DNA from 2 places in the Komagataeibacter medellinensis NBRC 3288 genome. Region 1 is predicted to be linked to the other one. Evidence: riboswitches for the same ligand, from Rfam matches in the RefSeq annotation. Region 1 holds a riboswitch; the other holds the start of a gene.
What was found. A riboswitch is a leader RNA that binds a small molecule or an ion and turns the genes downstream of it on or off. The one in region 1 is predicted to bind cobalamin.

Region 1 (4,211 bases):
GTACCCGGATAAATCCCGGCTTCGCAAAGAGGTTCTCTTCGTAGGCCTTCTGGCCGGCGGCTTATAACTCGCACGTAATTTCCTGACCTCGTGACACAGGTACCTACATTTTATTCTGGATAAAAAAGAAATATCCATGAACACAGATATGAGCATGGCAGCCGTTACAGAACCAGAGCCGGTTGTCGCAATGTGTATGTTTTCTGATGCATGTCTTGATCAATCCTTGGCCCTTCGCCTGCGGCAGCCCGAGGTAAAACAGCTTTTCGTCCGCTTTGTAGCGGTCCTTATGCGTAAAAGGACCGACGCTTTGGAATCTATTGCCAACTCAGTGGAAAAACAGATCAACGCGCTGTTTTCCCGTCCATTTACGCGGCGGCAGGTGCAACGGATACTAGGGATCACCAACCAGAAACGTCTGCTCTGGATACAAGATGGGCACCTGCAGCAGACCGGAATAATCCTGAATAACCAGCGCGGTCAAAAATTGAGAGTTCCTGTATCTTGCGCCGAGAGAATTGGATGGCTTAACCAGAATCCTGACATGATCGAAGCATGGCGTGACGAGGATGCCCGCATCCTGACATACGAAGACCGGTCCAATGCAGCCCTTTCCAGTTAATCCATTCCGATTGAGAAAAAAGATGGCTTCTCCCGTACCTTCGCCGGGTTTTATCCTCATACAACAGCGGCGACGTCGACGTTCCATATCGGTATCCCGCCTTATGGAATCCGCACCTCTCCGGGAAGACGTCATTCAGGCAATAGCCAGGACGGAACTCCCTGTTCCAAACCCGGAAGACCGCATTCGTGCAGATGGATTTGAAACATTCCTTCGTCTGGCACCTCCCGCTGATCAGCTTCCCGCTGCGCCGAAGGCGCGGGGCAACTACCTGGAGGAACTGTTTTCGCCCCTGCTGTCAGAGGCTCTGGCCTATGTGGATACAGCCTGCGATTTATCAAACACGCACGGGATCGAGGCGCGTATGGCTTTGCTTCAGGCCTATATTTCCGCACACTGGACCATTGGCGCGCGTGATGCCGCCATGCACCTATACGGTATACCAAGCCCAAAGGGTTGACTGAAAGCATAGTGGTCACCGCATGAGCGGCGTAACCCCACCTGTCGGTTACAAGCGTGAAGATACTCAGGAATCTGGCGTTATCGGGGTGGGACGAGCGGTTTGATCAGTATCAACAAGCTCTTCGCTCCATGCAGACCGGCATCGCGTTTCGAGGAATTGGGCGTTCCTTTCGCTTCGCGCATAATCAGATGAGACTCTTGATTGACGATGGCCCCGTGCAAGCGGGTTAAAAGGGAATGCTGTAACGCTCCGGCTGGACAATTCTGTTCCGGGAGCCAGTCAGCGGCTGCTCCCGCAACTGTATGCGGTATGCCACCGGTTCGTTCACCTGCGGGTGAGCCACTGTTTCCTTCGGGAAATGGGAAGGCATGGACTGGCAGGCCATGATCCGTGAGCCAGGAGACCTGCCCTCGTCTGCAAACCACGTCGTCGGGCGGGATGCACCGAAGGCAGGAGATTGCCCATGCGTTATGGGAAGACCATTATAACTGAGCGATGCCCCAGATGTTTCATAATTCTGGTGGAGACATCATAATGCGGCGCTATGTGACCGGCGCGTTTCTGACAACCGGTCCACTCGCCCTGTATGGTTCAGGGACATGTGCTCATACTGCTGATATTCCTGACACCAGCACCGACGACATTTCCTTCAGCGTGCGCCGGACGGACGTGGCTTCTGGCGACGTGTGGGGACATGACACGCCGATATATGGCAGCCATACCTATCCCGTCTCGATACGTAGCGGAGAATGTGCCGGCATTGGTTTTGCGCATATTGCGGGCACGGCACATTTAACCGGCCAAGGGCGCCCGCATGATGGTAAAGGTCATACCGGGCTTTTCAGACAGCAGATGACGGGCGCGACAGAACCATTATGGAAAACATCCATGGTGCCCTAACCGCTCATTCTTACGGCATGCATCGCGGAGCATCGGTCATGCGCTTTTCCATGCGAATTCGCCGATAAATCCGCCGATATTTCATAATTTCAGTCACGCGCGAAGCAACGAAAGAGACATCATGCATATTGCGCAAAAAGCAACCTGTGTCTCGCTATTCTTCAGTGTCATGATTGGAGGAACTGCTGCTGTTCACGCACAGGTTCCTCCAGCAACAACAGCTCCGCCCGCCGTTCTGGGGCAATGGATCACCAGAAACCACAAGGGTGTCTTCGAGATCACACGGTGTGGCGACCATTTGTGCGGGAAGCTGGTGGGCCTGAACTATAGTGATGAAATCCCACGGGACCAGACAGGACGTTCGGAATGTGGCTTGCCCATGCTGCAGGACTTTGTGCAAGATACGGATCAACCGAACCGCTGGAACGGGTCCATTCTCGATCCCAATACCAATCACGTCTATCAGGCCCGTATGTGGGTTAATCAGTCTGGACAACTCAAGTTACGGGGCTATCTCGGGATTCCGATGTTCGGGCAAACGCAGACCTGGTTCCCTTATAAGGGTCATATCGGCCCGGACTGCAAAATGAGCACCTGATCTGCATGGTGCCAGGTCAGGCGAAGATGCCCATGCGCATTAAGACGGAGCATGGGCATCGACCGGTTTACTCCCTGGCATCCTTCCGGGGCGACATACCATTCTGGATAAGGATCTGGCGCAGCGCCACGATAACCGGAAAGACCTCCTGATTCCGGTCGCCATCCTGCTCCCGCCATGCCTGCTGCTCCAGCTCGACAATTTCGCGATCTTCAGTGAAAACCCGCTCCGTAAAGGCGATCAGCAGTGGCCATGCCAGATCCAGCACAAACGGGATTTTCAACCTGCGTATGGATAACAGGCCGAAAACGCGGTTGCTCAGCTCTTCCCGATCCTGGGGCACGTAGGCGATCCACAATTCCATCACCGGTTTATCTACGCCCTGGGTTTCGATACGTAATGTCTGATACGGATACTGCGTGCGGATGGTCATGACATCCCGGTAGGCGAAATCCCGGCCGTCTTTCCGGCGTTGTCCGTAAATCAGGGCTTCGCTCAACGGCTGCTTACCGGCCGTGCGGGCAAATGTATAGCGGGCCTCCACGAAATCCTTCCCACACTCCATTCCCAGAAACCGCGGTTTCATGCTTCCGACCAGACGGCTGTGGAGAACCTGATGGTTCATATCCATCAGGTTCTCATGCATAAAACTGTAGTGGCACTGCACGACCTTGCCAAACCGGCGGGTCCTATAATGCGGGTCGCGGACACGCGGGAAGTCAGGCAGGGGTACGCTATCGGATTTTTCCAGATCCCCCATGAATACGAAGATCAGGCCGTCCTTTTCACGACAGGGCCAGGTACGCAGCCGAGGTGGTTCGCGTTCCAGCTTCATGTCAGGGGAAAAGCATTGGCCGCGTCGACTGTATTTCAGCCCATGATACGCACAGCGGACAAAATCCCCACACACTTCCCCCCTGCTGAGTGGGAGTTGACGGTGGGGGCAGACGTCATCCAGCGCGAAAATGGCTCCGGCATCTGGCCTGACCACGACAATAGGCTGTCCTGCATAGCGGACACCGATCGCCTTGCCCCGGCGCAGTTCACGCGACCACGCGACCGGATACCAGAAATCGGGATTGCTGCGAACGCGACGGATATCGACACCTGACGAGGCTGCGATTTCAGACACGGTTGTTTCCGATATATCTCCTGTCATGATCTGTTCAATGTCTCACGCTGTCGGCAGCGCATGGGACAAAACGAATATCGTTTTCACAAAATTCGTGGACGGGCTCTGTCTGGCGTCTCCACTGACAGGAAGTGGCCAATGACACGATTTCAGACATTTTCTGCTGCAGCATAACCGGGTCGTCTGTTTCATTCAGCCCCGCCGTGCCACCCAATGCCCCGGATGGCGCGATCATAAGACGGTCCCGACGATGGGAGTTTAATATCTGTTCTACAATGCTCCGGGCCATACCAATATGGGTTGGTGCCGTGCCAGAGGCATCGACCAATCCCAGTGACAGCCAGCGATCCGCTGAAAAATGCTTCAGCACATAAGGCAAACCGCGATAACCGTGCACCAGATCTATATGTAGACCATCGAAAGGCAGTTGCAGCACAAACGGAAGATGCGGCCCAAAGCCTCCTTCTCCACCCACCAGAACCAGTGACGTAACACC
Region 2 (4,211 bases), on a different replicon from region 1:
AAGTCTGGTTGATCTGCTTGTCACGGGTCAGAACGGTATCAACCTCCAGAAGTCCAAGTCCTGGTATCGTGGTCGGGTTCCCTTCTATTCCGTCGGGATCATTTATGGTCTGTCCCAGCATCTGATAGCCACCGCAGAGACCGAATACATATCCACCCCGCCTGACGTGTCCCGCCAGATCAATATCCCATCCCTGCCGCCTGAAAAATTGCAGGTCTGCTATTGTCGCCTTGCTACCAGGAAGGAACACGACATGCGCGGACGCGGGAAGGGGCTGCCCGGGCCGGATCCGTGTGATCTTTACATGCGTTTCACCTTCCAGCGCATCAAGATCATCGAAATTGGCAATGCGGGGCATAAGGGGGACGGCTATCTCGATCCGTGAGGCCGCGGAACAGTCAACATCTTCAGGAATACTGTCTTCAGAAGGCAGTTCACGTATACTGTCTATCCAAGGAAGAACGCCAAGCCCCTTCCAGCCGGTAAACTTTTCTATGAAGTCATACCCAGATTGGAAAATGCTGGCGTCTCCCCGGAGGCGATTAACGATGAATCCCTTGATCAACTCACGGTCATCTGGATCAAGAACAGCATGGGTACCGGCGAGTGACGCGATAACGCCGCCCCGGTCTATATCGCCGATCATGACGACCGGAACATTCGCGGCTCTGGCAAAGCCCATATTGGCGATGTCGCCCTGACGTAGATTGATTTCCGCCGGGCTGCCCGCGCCCTCGACAATCACGAGATCGGATTGGCTACATAATGTCCTGAAGGCGGTCAGAACCTCGGGCAGGAATGCGGCCCGGCCACCGATAAAACTCGAAGCGTGCAGGTGTCCTTTTGCGCGTCCACGGACGATAACCTGCGCTGTATGATCACTTTCCGGTTTCAGAAGGACCGGATTCATAAGGGTGGAAGGGGCAATACGGCAGGCCTGCGCCTGAAGTGCCTGCGCCCGACCGATTTCACCTCCATCTACCGTCACGGCGGCATTGTTCGACATATTCTGGGGCTTGAAAGGCCGGACCGTCAGGCCACGGTTAGCGAAAACCCGGCATAAACCTGCCGTCAAAACGGACTTTCCGACATCGGATCCCGTGCCCTGCAACATGATCGCTGTCATGGAATCAGCCGCAGTCCGTAGCGCTCTTGATCGTGTCGGCAGGCACAAATCGCTCCATGCCTTCGTGACCCCAGGCTGCCATGCGAAGCAGTTCGATATGCATGCGCGCGCGACCACGTCTTGTAGCGGGTATTTTCAGATTTTCCGGTGTTCCATGTTGACGAACATGGGCCTGGAATGTGCCTGAAACCTGCAGGTCTTCCTCCATGCCGAATTCCTCAAGCAACGGCAGAAAGGATAGATCGGCAAGCCGGTCATAATCATGGGAATCATCATCGGACGGTCGGAACGGTGCCGCCGGATGAAGTGTCAGGAAAGGCTGCCAGCCTTCCGGAATGGGATCGAGGGCGGAGCAGGGTCGTTTCAACCTCACCAGTTTTGGCAGCAGGTGGGTATGGGCGCCGAGCGGAGAGTCTCCATCAGGTGCGGGAACGGGTTGGTAGACCTCCAGTCTGCCAGCAGGTGAAAGCATGACCCTGTGGGGCTGGACTTCCATCAGAAGCGCAAATGCTGCTGTGACGACGGCCAATGGGTCATCCGTGTCAACAGCAAGGGCTTCGACCAGGCGGGCATTTTCTGTCCTTACGCACATCCGGACCCGGCCCACGCCAATTCCAAGATCAATCAGCCACGCATCACGATCCTCTGGTCGGACAGCGTCCGCATCCTTTCCCAGAACCTTCAGGGTATGCTTCGCGGTCAGTTGTAACGGGCCGCATAACGCCATGCTATGCCGCCAGCGTCTGCCTTTTCCGACGAGAGAGTCCCACGCAAGGGCATGCAAGGGTTCGCTGGGACTAATGCGTATGGCACCGCGTTGGGTGACGATCTCCAACCCGTCAGGACATGGGGTGAGGCAGACCCTATCATCCGGAACATGATGGAATTCGCCGATCGCACCAAATGTTCCAATGCTCCAGCCGTTACGGAGATCCAGCGCCAGTGAAGTCAGCATGGAGGGCGTGATACGTTTCATCGGAAATATCCTGTGATTCATCAATCAGGCTGAAAATAACAGCAATCCTGACAGGATACTGAAAGATTGAATGCGGGTTGACAAGAACACCCCATCCGATCAGAATCGTTCCGACGGTGTCCCCTTTCGGGGGGATGAAAAGGGAACAGAGTGCGGATTGCGATCCAATGCTCCGGCTGCCCCCGCAACTGTAAACGGTCTGTCCTTGCATTACCGGATGTCATGATCCGGGCCACTGGAAACCGCGGTTTTCCGGGAAGGTTGTGCAGGACGCTACGCCGTGAGCCAGGAGACCTGCCGTCATGATGGTTGCGACCGGGAACTGTCGGGCGGGGTGTCCTGACGGTGTGGTGTTACAGGATTCCGTGCAGATCGGAAATCCTGTGGCAGCGCGCTCTCGTGGCAACGATGATGTGACCGCGAGACCTGAACCAGATGATCCTATTCCGTAATCTGCTGATTGCTTCCACCACGTTGATGACCATGGGGGTTGTAGTGGCGCGTGCCGATGATTCAGTCAGACAGCACGCGCCGCAAAAACAGTCCGCCAACCAGTACGTCATCGAGAATAAAAAATCGAAAGCCGTTGTTTCGTTGGGGGATACGGGTCTTCCCGAACTGATCAGCGTCAGTGCCGCCCGTCGGCCGACCTCCACCGATGATATCGGCACCAGCATGACCATCATCACGGAAAAGCAGATCCAGACCCAGCAGCGGCGCAGCCTGACGGATATTCTGGCACGCCAACCGGGCCTGAACGTGGTCCAGACAGGCGGCCCAGGGGGCACGTCATCCATTTTCATGCGTGGTAATAATTCCAACGAGGTCAAGGTCCGCCTGGATGGCATGGACATCAATGACGGAAGTTCCACCAATGGCATGTTCGATGCCGGTCAGTTTGTAACCGACGGCATGGGCCGGATCGAGATACTGCGTGGGCCTCAGAGCGGCCTGTACGGCGCCGACGCCATGGCGGGGGTTATCGACATTACCACGGCACAGGGGCAGGGCCGTTTCAAGCCGTTTGTCCGTATCGAAGGCGGTGGGTATGGTACCTTCAATCAGACCTTTGGCGCACGCGGCAGCAAGGGACGTTTTCATTATAATGTAGAATTCTCCCATTACCGGATGGACGGGTTCAACAATATCCCTTCCTATATCGAGCGTTATTATGGGGCCAACCGGCAGCAGCGGCATGAAGGCAACCGGAATGACAACCGTGGCGTCAATATCAGGCTGGGTTATGACGTCACCCATAATTTCGATCTTGGCCTGACCGCACGGCTGATACAGAGCAATTATCATTCCTACTCTCTGTATGACCTGCAAAGTGAAAATCTGTATGGTGATAAGGGTGTGCGGGAACAGAACAACCAGAACGAGGCCATCGTGCGCGGGACGGCCCATCTGGTTTCCTTTCACGGGCTTTTTGATCAGGTGCTTGGCCTTGGCTACATGACCAACCGCAACCGCTGGACGGAGACGGGCACGAGTTACGGCAGCCCGGTCAATCCAGACCCGGATTATTACCGTTCCAGCCGACTTAAGGTGGACTGGCACGGCACGTTCAATTTCAAGCAGTATGGCCAGCTTCTGATCGGTGCCGAACATTTCCATGATACGTTCAATACCAGCCATACGGCCTCAAGCATGTGGGACAGCGGATACGATACATCCGCCAGCATGGATACGACCGCAGGTTACGGGCAGTATCAGGGGAACTGGAACCATATTCTGTATGGTGCGGCCAATATTCGCTATGATGCCAATTCGCGCTACGGCAACCACGTGACATGGCGCGTGGCCCCGGCAATCCATGTGCCGGGCACCGGAACCATCATCAAGGCCAGCGCCGGTTCCGGTTTTCATGGTCCTTCGCTGTATCAGTTATTCGCAAATCAGGTGGGTGTGGGTTATTCGGAAAAGGGCAATCCCAACCTGAAGGCGGAACAGTTGATCGGCTATGACGCGGGTGTTGAGCAGAAACTGCTGCATGACCGTCTGAATTTCGGCGCAACCTGGTATGACAACCGGGTCAGGAACCTGATCCAGTCCTCGCTTTCGATTGATTCATCATATGACTACAACTACTCATACGCCAATGTGGCG

Region 2: it holds a riboswitch for cobalamin, as region 1 does, so the genes downstream of both, GLX_RS15240 (TonB-dependent receptor plug domain-containing protein) here and GLX_RS06305 (hypothetical protein) in region 1, are expected to answer to the same signal.

Annotation. Positions count from the first base shown of each region.
Region 1 covers NC_016027.1:1,377,173-1,381,383, forward strand. The annotation lists gene GLX_RS06295 (hypothetical protein) at 137-622, shown strand; gene GLX_RS06300 (hypothetical protein) at 726-1,082, shown strand; cobalamin riboswitch at 1,277-1,511, shown strand; gene GLX_RS06305 (hypothetical protein) at 1,620-1,985, shown strand; gene GLX_RS06310 (DUF2147 domain-containing protein) at 2,107-2,583, shown strand; gene GLX_RS06315 (aromatic ring-hydroxylating oxygenase subunit alpha) at 2,651-3,742, opposite strand; gene GLX_RS06320 (uroporphyrinogen decarboxylase/cobalamine-independent methonine synthase family protein) at 3,750-4,211, opposite strand, start outside.
Region 2 covers NC_016037.1:143,679-147,889, reverse strand. The annotation lists gene GLX_RS15250 (cobyric acid synthase) at 1-1,126, opposite strand, end outside; gene GLX_RS19065 (DUF6925 family protein) at 1,131-2,102, opposite strand; cobalamin riboswitch at 2,200-2,418, shown strand; gene GLX_RS15240 (TonB-dependent receptor plug domain-containing protein) at 2,538-4,211, shown strand, end outside.